Regions from separate parts of the Comamonas sp. UBA7528 genome, predicted to be linked through region 2. Evidence: predicted binding sites of a transcription regulator. Region 2 holds the regulator's gene; the other holds the start of a gene.

Region 1 (7,179 bases), on a different contig from region 2:
TTCTTCACTTCTGCCTTGACGGCAGTTTTCTTGGTGCTTTCGGTGCCGGTGGTGGCAGCCTTTTTCGCTGCGGTCTTCTTTGCAGTTGCCATCATCTTCTCCTTCGTTGGTTTATACAAAGCGCTGTTTGCGATTGGAACGCAGGGCGTGATCCTGTGCGCCGTGGAGGGATTCAACGCAACACGCATAAAAGCGCCCCATGCCACCAAATTCGCAAAAGCAGTTGATGGCATGGGGCGCATTATGAATTTTCTTGTAGCACTTGAGGAGGTATTAATCCCAAGAAAGTGCACCTCCGGACTGATATTCGATGACGCGTGTCTCAAAGAAGTTACGTTCCTTCTTCAAATCGATCATTTCACTCATCCAGGGGAACGGATTTTCTTCACCCGGGAACAGCTCTTCCAAACCGATTTGCGTGGCGCGGCGATTGGCGATGTAGCGCAGGTAGCCCTTGAACATCGATGCATTCATGCCCAGCACACCGCGTGGCATGGTGTCTTCGGCATATTGGTATTCGAGCTCGACGGCCTTGCGGAACAGGTCGTTGATCTCTTCCTTGAATGTCGGCGTCCACAGGTGCGGGTTCTCCAGCTTCAACTGGTTGATCAGGTCGATGCCGAAATTGCAGTGCATGGATTCGTCGCGCAGGATGTACTGGTACTGCTCGGCGGCGCCCACCATCTTGTTCTGACGGCCCAGCGCCAGGATTTGTGTGAAGCCCACGTAGAAGAACAAACCCTCCATCAGGCAGGCAAACACGATCAGGCTCTTGAGCAGGGTCTGGTCGGTTTCCGGTGTGCCGGTGTGGAAGTTCGGGTCCATGATCGCTTCGATGAAGGGGATCAGGAACTCGTCCTTGTTGCGGATGGACTCCACCTCGTTGTAGGCATTGAAGATCTCGCCTTCGTCCAGGCCCAGTGACTCCACGATGTACTGGTAGGCATGGGTGTGGATGGCTTCCTCGAAGGCCTGGCGCAGCAGGAACTGGCGGCATTCCGGTGCGGTGATGTGGCGGTAGGTGCCCAGCACGATGTTGTTGGCAGCCAACGAATCGGCGGTCACAAAGAAGCCCAGATTGCGTTTGACGATGCGGCGCTCGTCTTCGGTCAGGCCGTTGGGGCTCTTCCACAGCGCAATGTCGCGCGTCATGTTCACTTCCTGCGGCATCCAGTGGTTGGCGCAGGTGGCCAGGTACTTTTCCCAGGCCCACTTGTACTTGAAGGGCACCAACTGGTTGACGTCGGTCTTGGCGTTGATGATGCGCTTGTCGGCCGCGTTCACACGCTTGTGGGTGTTGGTGGATGCGCCGCTTTGCGCGCTGCTGGCGGAAGGGGCAAGGGTGTCGTCGTCAAAACTCAGCATGGTGGATTCCTTGGAGGGAGCAGCTGGGTGCGTTCATTGCCATCCAGCTTTTTCGATTCATCGATGTCGCGAGTGCGGCGGCCAACGGGCACGTTGCATTCCGCCGTCGCCGGGGGGGCATGCCGCCCCCGAGAGGTTCGCCCGCTCTGGCGCCTGGCGCCAAAGCGGGGAGGCACTGAGCGCTGGGCGCCCGGTGCGCCGGGAGACGCCTCCCGTTACTGGCAGGCCTCGCAGCCGGGGTCGTCGATCGCGCAGAACTTGATGTCCGTGGCCGGAGCCTGCTGGGCGCGGGCGGCGGCTGCGGCTTTTTCCAGCGCACTCATGGAGGCCATGGCCGCAGGGGCATTCGCCGACACGGCATTCAGCACACGGCTTTGGACCGTGGACTTCTCCACGTGGGTGGCGCTGATAGTGCGCAGATAGTAGGTGGTCTTCAGACCACGCTGCCAGGCCAGCAGGTAGGTGTCGTGCAGCTTCTTGCCGGATGCGCCCGCCATGTAGATGTTCAGGCTCTGGGCCTGGTCGATCCACTTTTGGCGGCGGCTGGCAGCCTCCACCAGCCACTGGGGTTCCACTTCGAAAGCGGTGGCGTACAGCTGCTTGAGGTCGTGCGGCACGCGCTCGATGGGGCGCAGCGAACCATCAAAGTGCTTCAGGTCCATGACCATCACTTCGTCCCACAGGCCCAGCTTCTTCAGGTCACGCACCAGGAACTGGTTGATGACGGTGAATTCGCCGGACAGGTTGGACTTGACCGACAGATTACCGAACGAGGGCTCGATGGAGGCGTCCACCCCCACGATGTTGGAGATGGTGGCTGTGGGTGCAATGGCCACGCAGTTGGAGTTGCGCATGCCGTCGGCCTGGATCTTGGCGCGCAGCGCTTCCCAGTCCAGACGTACGGTGCGGTCCACGTCCACATAGCCGCCGCGTTCCTTTTCCAGCAGGTTCAGCGAATCCAGCGGCAGGATGCCCTGCGACCACAGCGAGCCCTGGTAGCTGGAGTAGGTGCCGCGCTCCTTGGCCAGCTCGGTCGATGCCCAGTAGGCGTAGTAGCAGACCGCTTCCATGGCGGCGTCGGCAAACTCCACTGCGGCCTGGCTGGCATAGGGGGTGCGCATTTCATACAGCGCATCCTGGAAGGCCATGATGCCCATGCCCACCGGGCGGTGGCGCATGTTGGAGTCGCGGGCCTTGTCCACGGCGTAGTAGTTGATGTCGATCACGTTGTCCAGCATGCGCATGGCCGTGGTGATGGTCTTGCGCAGCTTGGCGTGGTCGATGGCGCCGTTGGTGATATGGCGTGCCAGGTTCACGGAGCCCAGGTTGCAGACGGCGGTTTCGCTGTCGCTGGTGTTGAGCGTGATTTCCGTGCACAGGTTGGAAGAGTGCACCACGCCCACATGCTGCTGGGGCGAGCGGATGTTGCAAGGGTCCTTGAACGTGATCCAGGGATGGCCGGTCTCGAACAGCATGGACAGCATCTTGCGCCACACATCCACGGCGGGCACGCGCTTGAACAGCGTGATCTCGCCGGTCTGGGTCTTGGCTTCGTAGGCGGTGTAGGCCTTCTCGAAAGCCTGGCCGAACAGGTCGTGCAGCTCGGGCACGTCGGAAGGCGAGAACAGGGTCCATTCGCCGTTTTCCACCACGCGCTTCATGAACAGGTCGGGAATCCAGTTCGCCGTGTTCATGTCGTGGGTGCGGCGGCGGTCATCGCCGGTGTTCTTGCGCAGTTCCAGGAATTCTTCGATGTCCAGGTGCCAGGTTTCCAGGTAGGCGCAGACGGCGCCCTTGCGCTTGCCGCCCTGGTTCACCGCCACCGCCGTGTCGTTGACCACCTTCAGGAAAGGCACCACGCCTTGCGATTCGCCGTTCGTGCCCTTGATGCGGGCGCCCAGGGCGCGCACATTGGTCCAGTCGTTGCCCAGGCCACCTGCAAACTTGGACAGCAGCGCGTTTTCCTTGATGGCGTCGTAGATGCCACCCAGGTCATCGGACACGGTGGTCAGGTAGCAGCTTGACAGCTGTGAACGCAGCGTGCCGCTGTTGAACAGCGTGGGCGTGGAAGACATGAAGTCGAACGAGCTCAGCAGTTCGTAGAACTCGATGGCGCGGGCATCGCGGTCGGACTCCTGCAGTGCCAGGCCCATGGCCACACGCATGAAGAAGCTCTGCGGCAGCTCGATGCGCGTCTTGCGCACGTGCAGGAAGTAGCGGTCGTACAGCGTCTGCAGACCCAGGTAGTCGAATTGCTGGTCGCGTTCTGCCTTCAGTGCCTTGCCCAGGCGGGGCAGGTCGAACTTCAGCAGCTCGGGGTTGAGCAGCTCGTTGTCCACGCCCTTCTGGATGAAGCCGGGGAAGTAGTCGGCATAGGCCGCGTCCATGTCGGCCGGCTGCACATCGCGGCCCATGACTTCGCGCACGATGGTGTGCAGCAGCAGGCGGGCGGTGACATAGGTGTAGTCGGGATCGGTCTCGATCAGGGTGCGGGCGGCCAGGATGGCGGCCTTGTAGACCTCGGCCAGCGGCACGCCGTCGTACAGATTGCGCAGCGTCTCGCTCAGGATGGGCGCAGCGGAGATATCGGGGTTCAGGTTGCGGCAGGCGGCTTCAAACAGGGCCTGCAGGCGTTCCTGGTCCAGGGGCTGGCGCTGGCCGTTGTCGGTCACGTGCAGCGTGGGCTTGGGGGCTGCAGCGGCAGCCGCTGCTTCCTCGGCCTTCTTCTTGGCGGCGGCACGTTCCTGGTTGCGGGCTTCGCGATACAGCACATAGGCGCGTGCCACATCCTGGTGACCGCCACGCATCAGACCCAGTTCCACATGGTCCTGGATGTCTTCGATGTGGAAGGTACCGCCGCCCGGACGCGAACGCACCAGGGCGCGGATCACGGCGTGGGTCAGGCTGTCGACGGTTTCGCGCACGCTGGCGGAAGCAGCGCCCTGTGCTCCGCGCACGGCCAGGAAGGCCTTGGTGGCGGCGGTGGCGATTTTCTGCGGGGCAAAAGGCACGACATCGCCATTGCGGCGGATCACCTGGTAGGTCTCCAGCGCTACCTGGGTGGTCGTGGGCTGGTCGGCAGACAGGGTATTCGGTGCGTCTTGCATGGGTTCCTCTTGATTGGGATGGCGGGGCCGACGGCTGTGGGGCCCTGCGTCTGAATGCGGTAGTTGCAACAAGATGTTGCACACTAGATGTAGTGTTCAATCGATTGTCGAGCACTAGGGGTAGTGTACTGCGCAGGCCTGTGCTGCCAAGCCGGAAGCGGGAAAAAATCTGTGGCGCCAGGGGCTTGACACGCTGGCAGCGCCCGCCCGCTGGTGCTTTGCCGGCGAAAGTCCGCAGGCCATGCGGGGTGGCAGGCCATGGCGCCGGGCAATGGCGCACCGGCATTGTGTGCACCGGTGGTCCGGGGGCGTGTCTGCCGACCGGGCGTCGCGTTTTGGCTGCAGCCTGTGGTCAATGGGGATTGACGCCGCGCATGGGGGCGAAAGTCTGCCCGCCCATGCCGTCACGGCGCGCTGTGGCATGGGTGTGGGTACGCACCAAGCAGAAGGAGAAGGCGCCGTGGCGGGCGGTGCGCGGCATGGGCACAGCGCAATGACCTTGCTGGCGGCGTGGAACGCACGCAGGGGGCTACGCCGGCGGAAACTGCCAATCCGGGTGGTGGGCCTGCAAGGGGTGCTGCAGGCGCGGCCAGTCAAAACCGGGGCCGGGGTCCTGCTTGCGGCCGGGGGCAATGTGCTCGTGGCCGGCGATGTGCTGCAGCGGGTAATGCTGGCCAATGGCTTCGCTCAGCTGCAGCAGGCTGGTGTACTGGGCGTCTTCAAAGGTCAGGCCTTCCAGGCCTTCGAGCTCGATGCCGATGGAGTCGTCATTGCAGTTGCCGCGCCCGCGCCAGCAGGACTGGCCGGCATGCCAGGCACGCTCGTTAGCACTGACAAACTGCCAGATCCGGCCTGTGCGCTCGATGAAGAAATGCGAGGACACCTCCAGCCCGCGAATGCCCTGGAAGTAGGGGTGGGCGTCCCAGTCCAGCTGGTTGGTGAACAGCTGCTGCACGCAGCCGGTGCCAAACTGGCCTGGCGGCAGACTGATGGAATGCACCACCAGCAGATCGATCTGCGCCTGGGCAGGGCGGGGGCCGAAATTGGGCGAAGGCAGGTGGCGCACGCCGGACAGCCAGCCGTCACGCCACACAGGAGGGTCAAAGTCCATGGGAAGGAGGGTCTGCCGCTTCGGGCGCCAGGGGAGTCTGCAAACGGTTCACACGATAGCGCATTTGCTGCCACCCCAAACCCGGGCGGGATGCCGCTGCCAGCAGGCGGTGGCAGGGGCCTTCCTGCCCGTCAGGCGCGGGCCCTGGTGTTCACCGGGTTCAGGAGCGGGGGCCGAGCTTGCGGTGCGCCTCGCAGCAGTAGGGCTGCTGCTGTGCATCGCTCAGGGCATCGCGCTGCGGCAGGTGCAGGCCGCAGTGGGCGCAGGCCACCATGGGCTGGGGCGGCGCGAGCGTGGGCTGGGACGGTGGCGCCGGGGGGCGCAGCGACTGGCGCTGCTTCTTCCAATACAGATAGAACACCGCCACCACGGCGATCACCAGCAGGTATTTCATTGCAAGCGCCCCAGCACCACTTCCAGCACAAAGCGCGAACCCACATAGCCCAGCAGCAGCAGCAGCGCGCCGGCATAGATCATGCGCACCGCATGGTTGCCGCGCCAGCCAAAGCGGCCGCGGCCCACCAGCAACACGGCAAACACCAGCCAGCTCAGCAGTGAAAAGATTTCCTTGTGGCCCCAGCGCCAGGCGTGGCCGTAGAGCTGCTCGCCAAACAGCCAGCCGGCCAGCAGCGTGGCCGTCAGCAGGATGAAGCCGGCCGTCACAAAGCGGAAGGTCAGCCGCTCCAGCAGCAGCAGCGGCATGCCGCTGTCGGATTCGGCGCCGGTGCGCATGCGCTGCTCGGCCTGGCTCATCAGTGCGCCGTGCACCACGGCGGCGGCAAACAGCCCGTAGCAGGCAATGCCCAGCGCCAAGTGCAGCGGCAACCAGGCCGAGGCCTGGACATGCAGCGGGTGGCCGGGAAACACCAGGGCCAGGCCCACGGTGACGGCGCCCAGTGCGGCCAGCACCCAGCGGGCCCGCATCTGGGGGAACAGCTGCTGTTCCACGGCGTACACCGTCAGCATCAGCCAGGCCGTGATGGACAGTGCCGGCGCAAAGCCAAAATGGGGTGGGCTGTTCAGCAGGGTGAAGACCAGCGCCAGGCCGTGCAGCACCCAGGCGCAGCGCAGGGCCAGCCGGGCCTTGGCAGGCGTGAGGTAGCGTATGCCTAGCGCAGGCACGGCATAGGCCAGGATGGCGGCCATGGACATGCCCCAGCCAGGCAAGGAAGAAGGGGTCGGAACCATATCTGGATGATAGCCGTCGGCGTAGCTGCTGCGCCGGTGTGCGGGCGCAAGTCAGCATCAGAAATGCGGCCAAGCGCCGCAGAAAACCACAGTTTGTCCGCCGGGCGGGGGTGTGGCGCCGGCGCCCATGGGCGCATTGGTTCGCTCCATGCCGCCCCGGATGGCTGCGGCGTTCCCCTGTGCGCGGCAGTACAGGGGTGGGGCATGTAAAATTGGTGCTTACGCCCGGGGGCGCACGCGCGTCCACGTCCTTTGCCGCTGGTTTGGCCTGCGACAAAGGATATTTCCCCGGCCTTGCTGCGCAGGCACCTTGCCTGCCTTGGCAGCAGCACGACACACTATTCCCCGGAACAGACAGCTATGGCATCCGCACTCACCGACAAACTCTCGCGACTCGTCAAGGAGATG
Region 2 (7,179 bases):
GGAGATGCGGCTGTACACATGGCCTGGGCGCTCCAGGTTGAACAGGCTGGCCGCGTGGTCGCTGGATTCGAAGACGAAGGAGGTCGTCAGGTGGATGGGGACGGCGCGTGCGCCGGTGGCCGGGTCGGGCTGGGCGCCTGCGTGCAGGCTCAGGGTGTCAAAGCCGGGGTCTGAGTAACCGGGCATGGGGTGTCTCCGTCAAAGGGGCAGCGGGGCCTGAAAAGGCGGCTGCAGGCCGTCAAAAAAGCTGCCGGCGGCAGTCAAACCCCCGATGGTGGCATGACGTGGCGCAAAAAGCACGCGCTTGGGCGACTGGGATGGCGATGGCATGCAACGTCTGCGGGTCTGCAGCCCTGCAGCCGCGGCAGAGTCGGCTATATTTCGCCGCAGGGCCTGCCGTGGCAGGCCATGGCATTCACCTGTATCGGAGACACAGAACATGAAAGTGAGCGACATCCTGCGGGTCAAGGGCAGCACCTTGTTTTCCGTCACGCCCAACGAGCCGCTGGCCCGCGCAGTGGAAATCATGGCCGACAAGGACATCGGCTCCCTGGTGGTAATGGAGCACGGCGATGTGGCCGGCATGCTCACTTTCCGCGAAGTGATCCAGGCCATTGTGAAGAACGGTGGCACCGTCGGTACGCTGCAGGTGCGCAGCGCCATGGACGATGCGCCCCTGACCTGCACCCTGGAAACCGAAATGGACGAGGTGCGCCGCATGATGCTGGAGCGCCATGCCCGCTATATGCCGGTGATGGAGATGGGCGAAGTCAAGGGCGTGATCAGCTTCTACGACGTGGCCAAGGCCGTGGTGGACAGCCAGAACTTCGAGAACACCATGCTCAAGGCCTATATCCGCGACTGGCCGGATGCGGAAAGCGAACGCCAGCAGGCCCAGGGCCAGGCCTGAGACCTGTTCCCACTATGCAAGAAGCCTCCATCCGGAGGCTTTTTTGCATCTGCAGCGAGCACCGGCGGACGGTGCGGCGCTCAGATGCCCGGGTCGTAGGCGGTGGCGGGGGCCGCGGGCGCCGCCAAAGGGGGCTGGGCTTGCCCTCCCCGCAGCCAGGTGACGAGGGCCTCCGGCGCTAGCGGGCGACAGAACAGATAACCCTGCAGCACCGGGCAGCCCTGCTGCTGCAGCCACTGGCGCTGCTCGGCGGTTTCCACCCCTTCACCCACCACCTTCATGTGCAGGCTGCGGGCAATGCCGAGCACGGAGCGGATCAGCGCTTCGGCCGCCACGCTGTTGCTCAAGTCCTGCACAAAGCTCTTGTCCAGTTTCAGCTCGGAAATCGGCAGGCGGTGCAGATAGCTCAGGCTGGAATAGCCGGTGCCGAAGTCATCCAGCGACAGTTGCAGGCCCAGGCGGTGCAGCGCGTCCAGATTGGCCAGGGTGGCGGGGCTGGCATCCAGCATCACGCTCTCGGTAATCTCCAGCACCAGGTCCTTGGCGGTGAGGCCGTGGTGGTGCAGTACATCGGCCACGGACTGGGCGAACTGCGGTTCGTGGAAGTTCTTGGTGGACAGGTTGATCGCCACCTGGGGCACATCCACCTGCTCCGCACGCCATGCAGCCAGCTGGCGGCAGGCGGATTCCATCACCCAGTTGGTGAACTCCTGGATCATGCCGGCGTCTTCGGCCACGGCGATGAAACGCAGCGGCGAGACATAACCCCATTCCGGGTGCTTCCAGCGGGCCAGCGCCTCTACGCCGTGCAGGCGCTCGGGCTGGCTGCTGAGCACCTGGGGCTGGTAGTGCAGTTGCAGCTGGCCGTTGTGCATGGCGGCGCGCAGCGCGTGCTCCATGGCCACGCGGTCCTGGGTGAACTGGTTGATGGCCGGGGTGAAGCGCTGCCAGCGCTGGCGGCCCTGCTGCTTGGCCACGTACATGGCCTGGTCGGCATGGCGCAGCAGGGTGTGGATGTCGGTGCCGTCTTCCGGATAGGCACAGATGCCCACGCTGGCGTGCGGAATATTCACGGCATCGCCAATGGTGAAGGGCTCGGCGATGCGCTCGAGCAGCCGCCTGGCCACGGCTTCGGCCTCGGCGGCGCTACAGTGGGGCAGCAGCAGCGCGAATTCGTCGCTGGACAGGCGGCCCAGCACATCGCCGGGGCGGGCCGCAGCGCGGATGCGCTGCGCCACTTCGCACAGCAGGGCGTCTCCTGCTGCATGGCCCTGGCTGTCGTTGACCAGCTTGAAACGGTCCAGGTCCACAAACAGCAGCGCGCCGGCACGGCCCTGGGCGGCGTACAGGGCGTCGGTGGCGCTGCGGTGGAACATGCAGCGGTTGGGCAACTGGGTCAGCGGGTCGTAGTAGGCCAGCTGGTGGATGCGTTCGCGCGAACGCTCGCGCTCCATGGCCACGGTGCACAGGTGGATGCAGGTCTGTGCAATGCGCTGGTGCAAGGCGTTGGGACTGCGCGGCTCACGGAAGTACAGGGCGAACACGCCGATCACCTGGCGGTCATGGTTAAAGATGGGCGAGGCCCAGCAGGCCAGCAGGCCGGCATCGACCAGGCTTTGTTGCAGACCCTGCAACTGCGGCGGGCCCTGGCGCAGATCGGCATCGGTCACCGGCTGGGCCAGGAAAGCGGCCGCGCTGCAGGCGCCCATGTCGGGGGCGCTGTGCATGCCGTCCAGGCGCTCCAGCGCCGCGCGCGGCAGGCTGGGGCAGGCCAGGGGGTGCAGGCAGCCTTGCTCGTCCACCTGCAGCACGCCCACTGCCAGGGAGGGTGCGATGCACTCCACGTCCCGGCACAGGCTATGCAGCAGCTGCGGCAGCGGACGCTCATGGGCCACGTCCTCCAGCGCCTGCTTCTGCAGCGCCTCGAAACGCTTGGAGAAGGTGATGTCGGTGAACACCATGGCCTCGCCCGACTGCGGCAGGCGGTTGATGACCGCCGCCACCCAGATGGCATGGCCGTCGCGGTGCAGCAACTGCACATCGCCGCAAAAGCGGCCCTGGCGGTCCAGTGCCTCCTGGACATGGGCCGGCAGCGGCGCATGCTGCGGATCGGCCTGCAGCAGCTGCAGCGGACGCTGGCCGATGGCCTCCTGCGCGGTCCAGCCGAACAGGCGCTCGAAGCCGGCATTGACCTGGCAGGTGCGGAACTGCGTGTCGGTCACGATCCAGGCGGCGTCGCTGCTGTCCAGAAACTGAAGCAGGGCAGGGCCGGGCACAGGCGCGGAGGGCTGGTTCATGCGGGTGAAGGAGGGCGTCGGGATGGCACATGCTAACCCTGTTCACGGGGACTGCCCATGCTTGTCAGGGGGGCGCCGGATGCAAGGGCATAATCGCCGCCCATGAGCGGCAATACCCTTGGCACTATTTTTACCGTTACCAATTTTGGTGAATCCCATGGACCAGCCATCGGCTGCGTGATCGACGGCTGCCCGCCGGGCATGGAGCTGAGCGAGGCGGACATCCAGAGCGAACTGGACCGCCGCCGTCCTGGCACCAGCCGCCATGTGACGCAGCGCAACGAGCCCGATGCGGTGGAGATCCTCTCCGGCGTCTACCAGGGGGTGACGACCGGTACCCCGATCGCATTGCTGATTCGCAACACCGACCAGCGCAGCAAGGACTACTCGAACATTTCCGAGAGCTTCCGTCCCGGTCATGCCGACTACGCCTACTGGCACAAGTACGGCGTGCGCGACCCGCGGGGCGGTGGCCGGTCCTCGGCCCGTCTGACCGCCCCCACGGTGGCCGCCGGCGCCGTGGCCAAGAAATGGCTCAAGGAACAGTTCGGTACTGAATTCCGTGCCTGCATGACCCAGCTGGGCGCGTTGCCCATCGCCTTCGAGAGCTGGGAGCATGTGCCGCACAACCCCTTCTTCGCCCCGCAGGCCGATGTGCAGGCGCTGGAAGACTATATGGACGCCCTGCGCAAGGCCGGCGACAGCTGCGGCGCCAAGCTGCGCGTGCAGGCCACCGGCATGCCGGTGGGCCTGGGCGAGCCGCTGTACGACAAGCTGGACGCTGAGATCGCCTATGTGATGATGGGCCTGAACGCGGTCAAGGGCGTGGAAATCGGCGCCGGTTTTGCCAGCGTGGCCCAGCGCGGCACCGAGCACGGCGATTCGCTCAGCCCCGAAGGCTTCCGCTCCAACAACGCCGGCGGCGTGCTGGGCGGCATCAGCACCGGCCAGGATCTGGAGGTCGCGATCGCCATCAAGCCCACCAGCTCCATCATCAGCCCGCGCGAATCCATCGACATTCACGGGCAGAGCACCGAAGTCATCACCAAGGGCCGCCACGACCCCTGCGTGGGCATCCGCGCGGCACCGATTGCCGAAGCGCTGCTGGCACTGGTGGTGATGGACCATGCGCTGCGCCACCGCGCCCAGTGCGGCGATGTCAGCCTGCCGCTGAACCCCATCCCGGCCGCAGCACCCTGACGCTGCCGCAGCGGCTTTCGCGCTGGCTCCCAACGCCCCACCGGCCTGCGCCGTGGGGCGTTGTGCATTTCAGAGGGCGGTCTGGGCCAGCACCGGGGCCGCAGCTGCCGGGGTGCCAGGCTGCAGCGCCTGCCAGGCCTCGAAGCCGCCTTGCAGGTGGCGGGCGTGGACAAAACCCAGGCGTCGCAGCCGCTGCGCAGCGCGGGCGGCCGTGGCATCGTGGGGGCAGGCGCACAGGGTGACGATGGCCGTCTCGCGCGGCCAGTGGCGCACCAGCCGCGGCAACTGGGCCAGCGTGATGGCATGGGCCTGGGTGATCGGGCCCAGCTCGGCAATCAGGGCCGGGCCGCGCAGATCCAGCAGGCGCGGCGGCTGGGCCGAGGTCTGGGCCTGCCACCACTGCGCCGCGGTGACCGAGGGCATGGCGGCCAGGCGCAGAAACAGCTGGCGGCGCACCAGCTTCCAGCCCAGCCACAGGCCCAGCAGCAGCACTGCCGCCACGGCCAGCAACGGGCCATGGGTGTGCAGCAGTGCCAGGGCCGCGTCCACCTGGCGCCGCAGCAGCCAGCCCAGGCCCAGTGCCACGCCGGCCCACAGCCCGGCACCACTGGACGCAGCCAGGGTGAAGCGGGGCACGGGCATGCGCAGCACACCGGCCATGGGGGCGGCCACGGCCGAAAAACCAGGGATGAACTTGGCCAGCAGCAGCGACCAGGGGCCCCAGTGGCCAAAGCGGTCGGCCGTCTGGCTGATGCAGCTGTCCGGCGTCAGGGAGAGCTTGCACAGCCATGCCAGCACGCGGGTGCCGAAGCGCCGGCCCACCAGGTACCAGACCCGGTCGGCCAGCATGGCGGCGAGCACGGCCATGGCCCACAGCAGCGCCAGACGCGGGCTGCCCGTGGCCAGGCTGCCGGCCAGCAGCAGCGTGGGCAGCACCGGAACCGGCAGGCCCAGCTGCTGCAGCAGCACATTGGCAAACACCACGCCGGGGGCGTAGAGCGTGAGGGCGGTGCGAAGGGTGGAGGTGTCGATATCCATGGGAGCAAGCAGACCGCCGTGCGGGCGGCTGCAGTCCGCCATGCTACGTGGGAGTACACCACCTTGCCTAGCTGCCGGCATGGAAGACTGTGTTCCAGCGGCGGAACAATCCCGGGGTGGGCCCTGGCCCGGGCATGAAAAAGCCGCCTCGCACAGGGCGGGCGGCTGGTCGGGGAGCGGTGGCGCAACGGATTCAGCTGCGCACTTCGTCCACCAGGTGCTTGAAGTCCTCGATGTCCTCAAAGCTGCGGTAGACGCTGGCAAAGCGGATATAGGCCACCTTGTCCAGCTTCTTGAGCTCGTTCATCACCAGCTCGCCGATGCGGCTGGAAGGCAGTTCGCGCACGCCCGAGGTCAGCAGCTGTTCCTCGATGCGTTCCATGGCCGCATCCACCTGGCCGGCCGGCACCGGGCGCTTGCGCAGTGCCAGGCGGAACGAACCCTGCAGCTTGCTGCGGTCGTAGTCGATGCGTCGGCCATCCTTCTTCACCACCGCGGGGAAAGCCACGTCCGGGCGTTCGTAGGTGGTAAAGCGTTTGGCGCAATCCCCGCACTGCCGACGGCGGCGAATGAAGCTGCCATCTTCGGAGACCCGGGTCTCGACGACCTGGGTGTCCGGGTGGCTGCAGAAAGGGCACTTCATGGCGCAGTCCGTCGGCGGGGCAGCCGCTTACTTGCTGTAGACGGGGAACTTGGCGGTCAGTGCGGCCACCTTGGCGCGCACGGCAGCCAGGTTGGCTTCGTCCGTGGGGTTCTCCAGCACATCGGCCACCAGGTTGGCGGTGATGCGGGTTTCCTCTTCCTTGAAACCACGGGTGGTCATGGCGGGGGTACCCACGCGGATGCCGCTGGTCACCATAGGCTTCTCCGGGTCGTTGGGGATGGAGTTCTTGTTGATGGTGATGTGGGCGGCACCCAGCGCGGCTTCGGCAGCCTTGCCGGTGATGCCCTTGGCACGCAGGTCCACCAGCATCACGTGGCTTTCGGTGCGACCGGAGACGATGCGCAGACCGCGTTCGGTCAGCGTGTCGGCCATCACCTTGGCGTTCTTCACCACCTGTTCCTGGTAGGCCTTGAACTCGGGGGTCAGGGCTTCCTTGAACGCGACGGCCTTGCCGGCGATCACGTGCATCAGCGGGCCGCCTTGCAGGCCGGGGAAGATGGCGCTGTTCAGGGCCTTTTCGTGCTCGGCCTTCATGAGGATCACGCCGCCACGGGGGCCGCGCAGGCTCTTGTGGGTGGTGGTGGTGACCACGTCGGCGTGGGGCACGGGGTTGGGGTACACACCGGCGGCGATCAGGCCGGCATAGTGGGCCATGTCCACCCAGAAGATGGCGCCGACTTCCTTGGCGATCTTGGCGAAGCGCTCGAAATCGATGCGCAGGGCGTAAGCCGAAGCGCCGGCGATGATGATGCGGGGCTTGTGCTCGCGCGCCAGGGCTTCCATCTTGTCGTAGTCGATGGCTTCGTCGGCGTTCAGGCCGTAGGACACCACGTTGAACCACTTGCCGGACATGTTCAGCGGCATGCCGTGGGTCAGGTGACCGCCTTCGGCCAGGCTCATGCCCATGATGGTGTCGCCGGGCTTGGCGAAGGCCATCAGCACGGCCTGGTTGGCCTGGGAGCCGGAATTGGGTTGCACGTTGGCGGCTTCAGCGCCAAAGATCTTCTTGATGCGGTCGATGGCCAGCTGTTCGACCACGTCCACGTTCTCGCAGCCGCCGTAGTAGCGCT

What was found. Region 2 encodes NrdR, which represses ribonucleotide reductase genes. Its sites were predicted from a motif close to CACNANATNTNGTG; they were not measured.
Region 1: the regulator NrdR is predicted to act here: its motif matches at 4,554-4,567, upstream of B3349_RS16185 (ribonucleoside-diphosphate reductase subunit alpha).

What each region holds. Positions count from the first base shown of each region.
Region 1 is NZ_DLMU01000014.1:98,183-105,361, forward strand. It holds gene B3349_RS16175 (hypothetical protein) at 1-92, opposite strand, end outside; gene B3349_RS16180 (ribonucleotide-diphosphate reductase subunit beta) at 274-1,365, opposite strand; gene B3349_RS16185 (ribonucleoside-diphosphate reductase subunit alpha) at 1,581-4,472, opposite strand; gene ampD (1,6-anhydro-N-acetylmuramyl-L-alanine amidase AmpD) at 5,002-5,583, opposite strand; gene B3349_RS16195 (PP0621 family protein) at 5,744-5,977, opposite strand; gene B3349_RS16200 (cytochrome C assembly family protein) at 5,974-6,771, opposite strand; gene ffh (signal recognition particle protein) at 7,132-7,179, shown strand, end outside.
Region 2 is NZ_DLMU01000001.1:285,377-292,555, reverse strand. It holds gene B3349_RS01310 (O-acetylhomoserine aminocarboxypropyltransferase) at 1-186, opposite strand, end outside; gene B3349_RS01305 (CBS domain-containing protein) at 440-910, shown strand; gene B3349_RS01300 (putative bifunctional diguanylate cyclase/phosphodiesterase) at 991-3,207, opposite strand; gene aroC (chorismate synthase) at 3,310-4,407, shown strand; gene B3349_RS01290 (VTT domain-containing protein) at 4,477-5,445, opposite strand; gene nrdR (transcriptional regulator NrdR) at 5,639-6,088, opposite strand; gene glyA (serine hydroxymethyltransferase) at 6,116-7,179, opposite strand, start outside.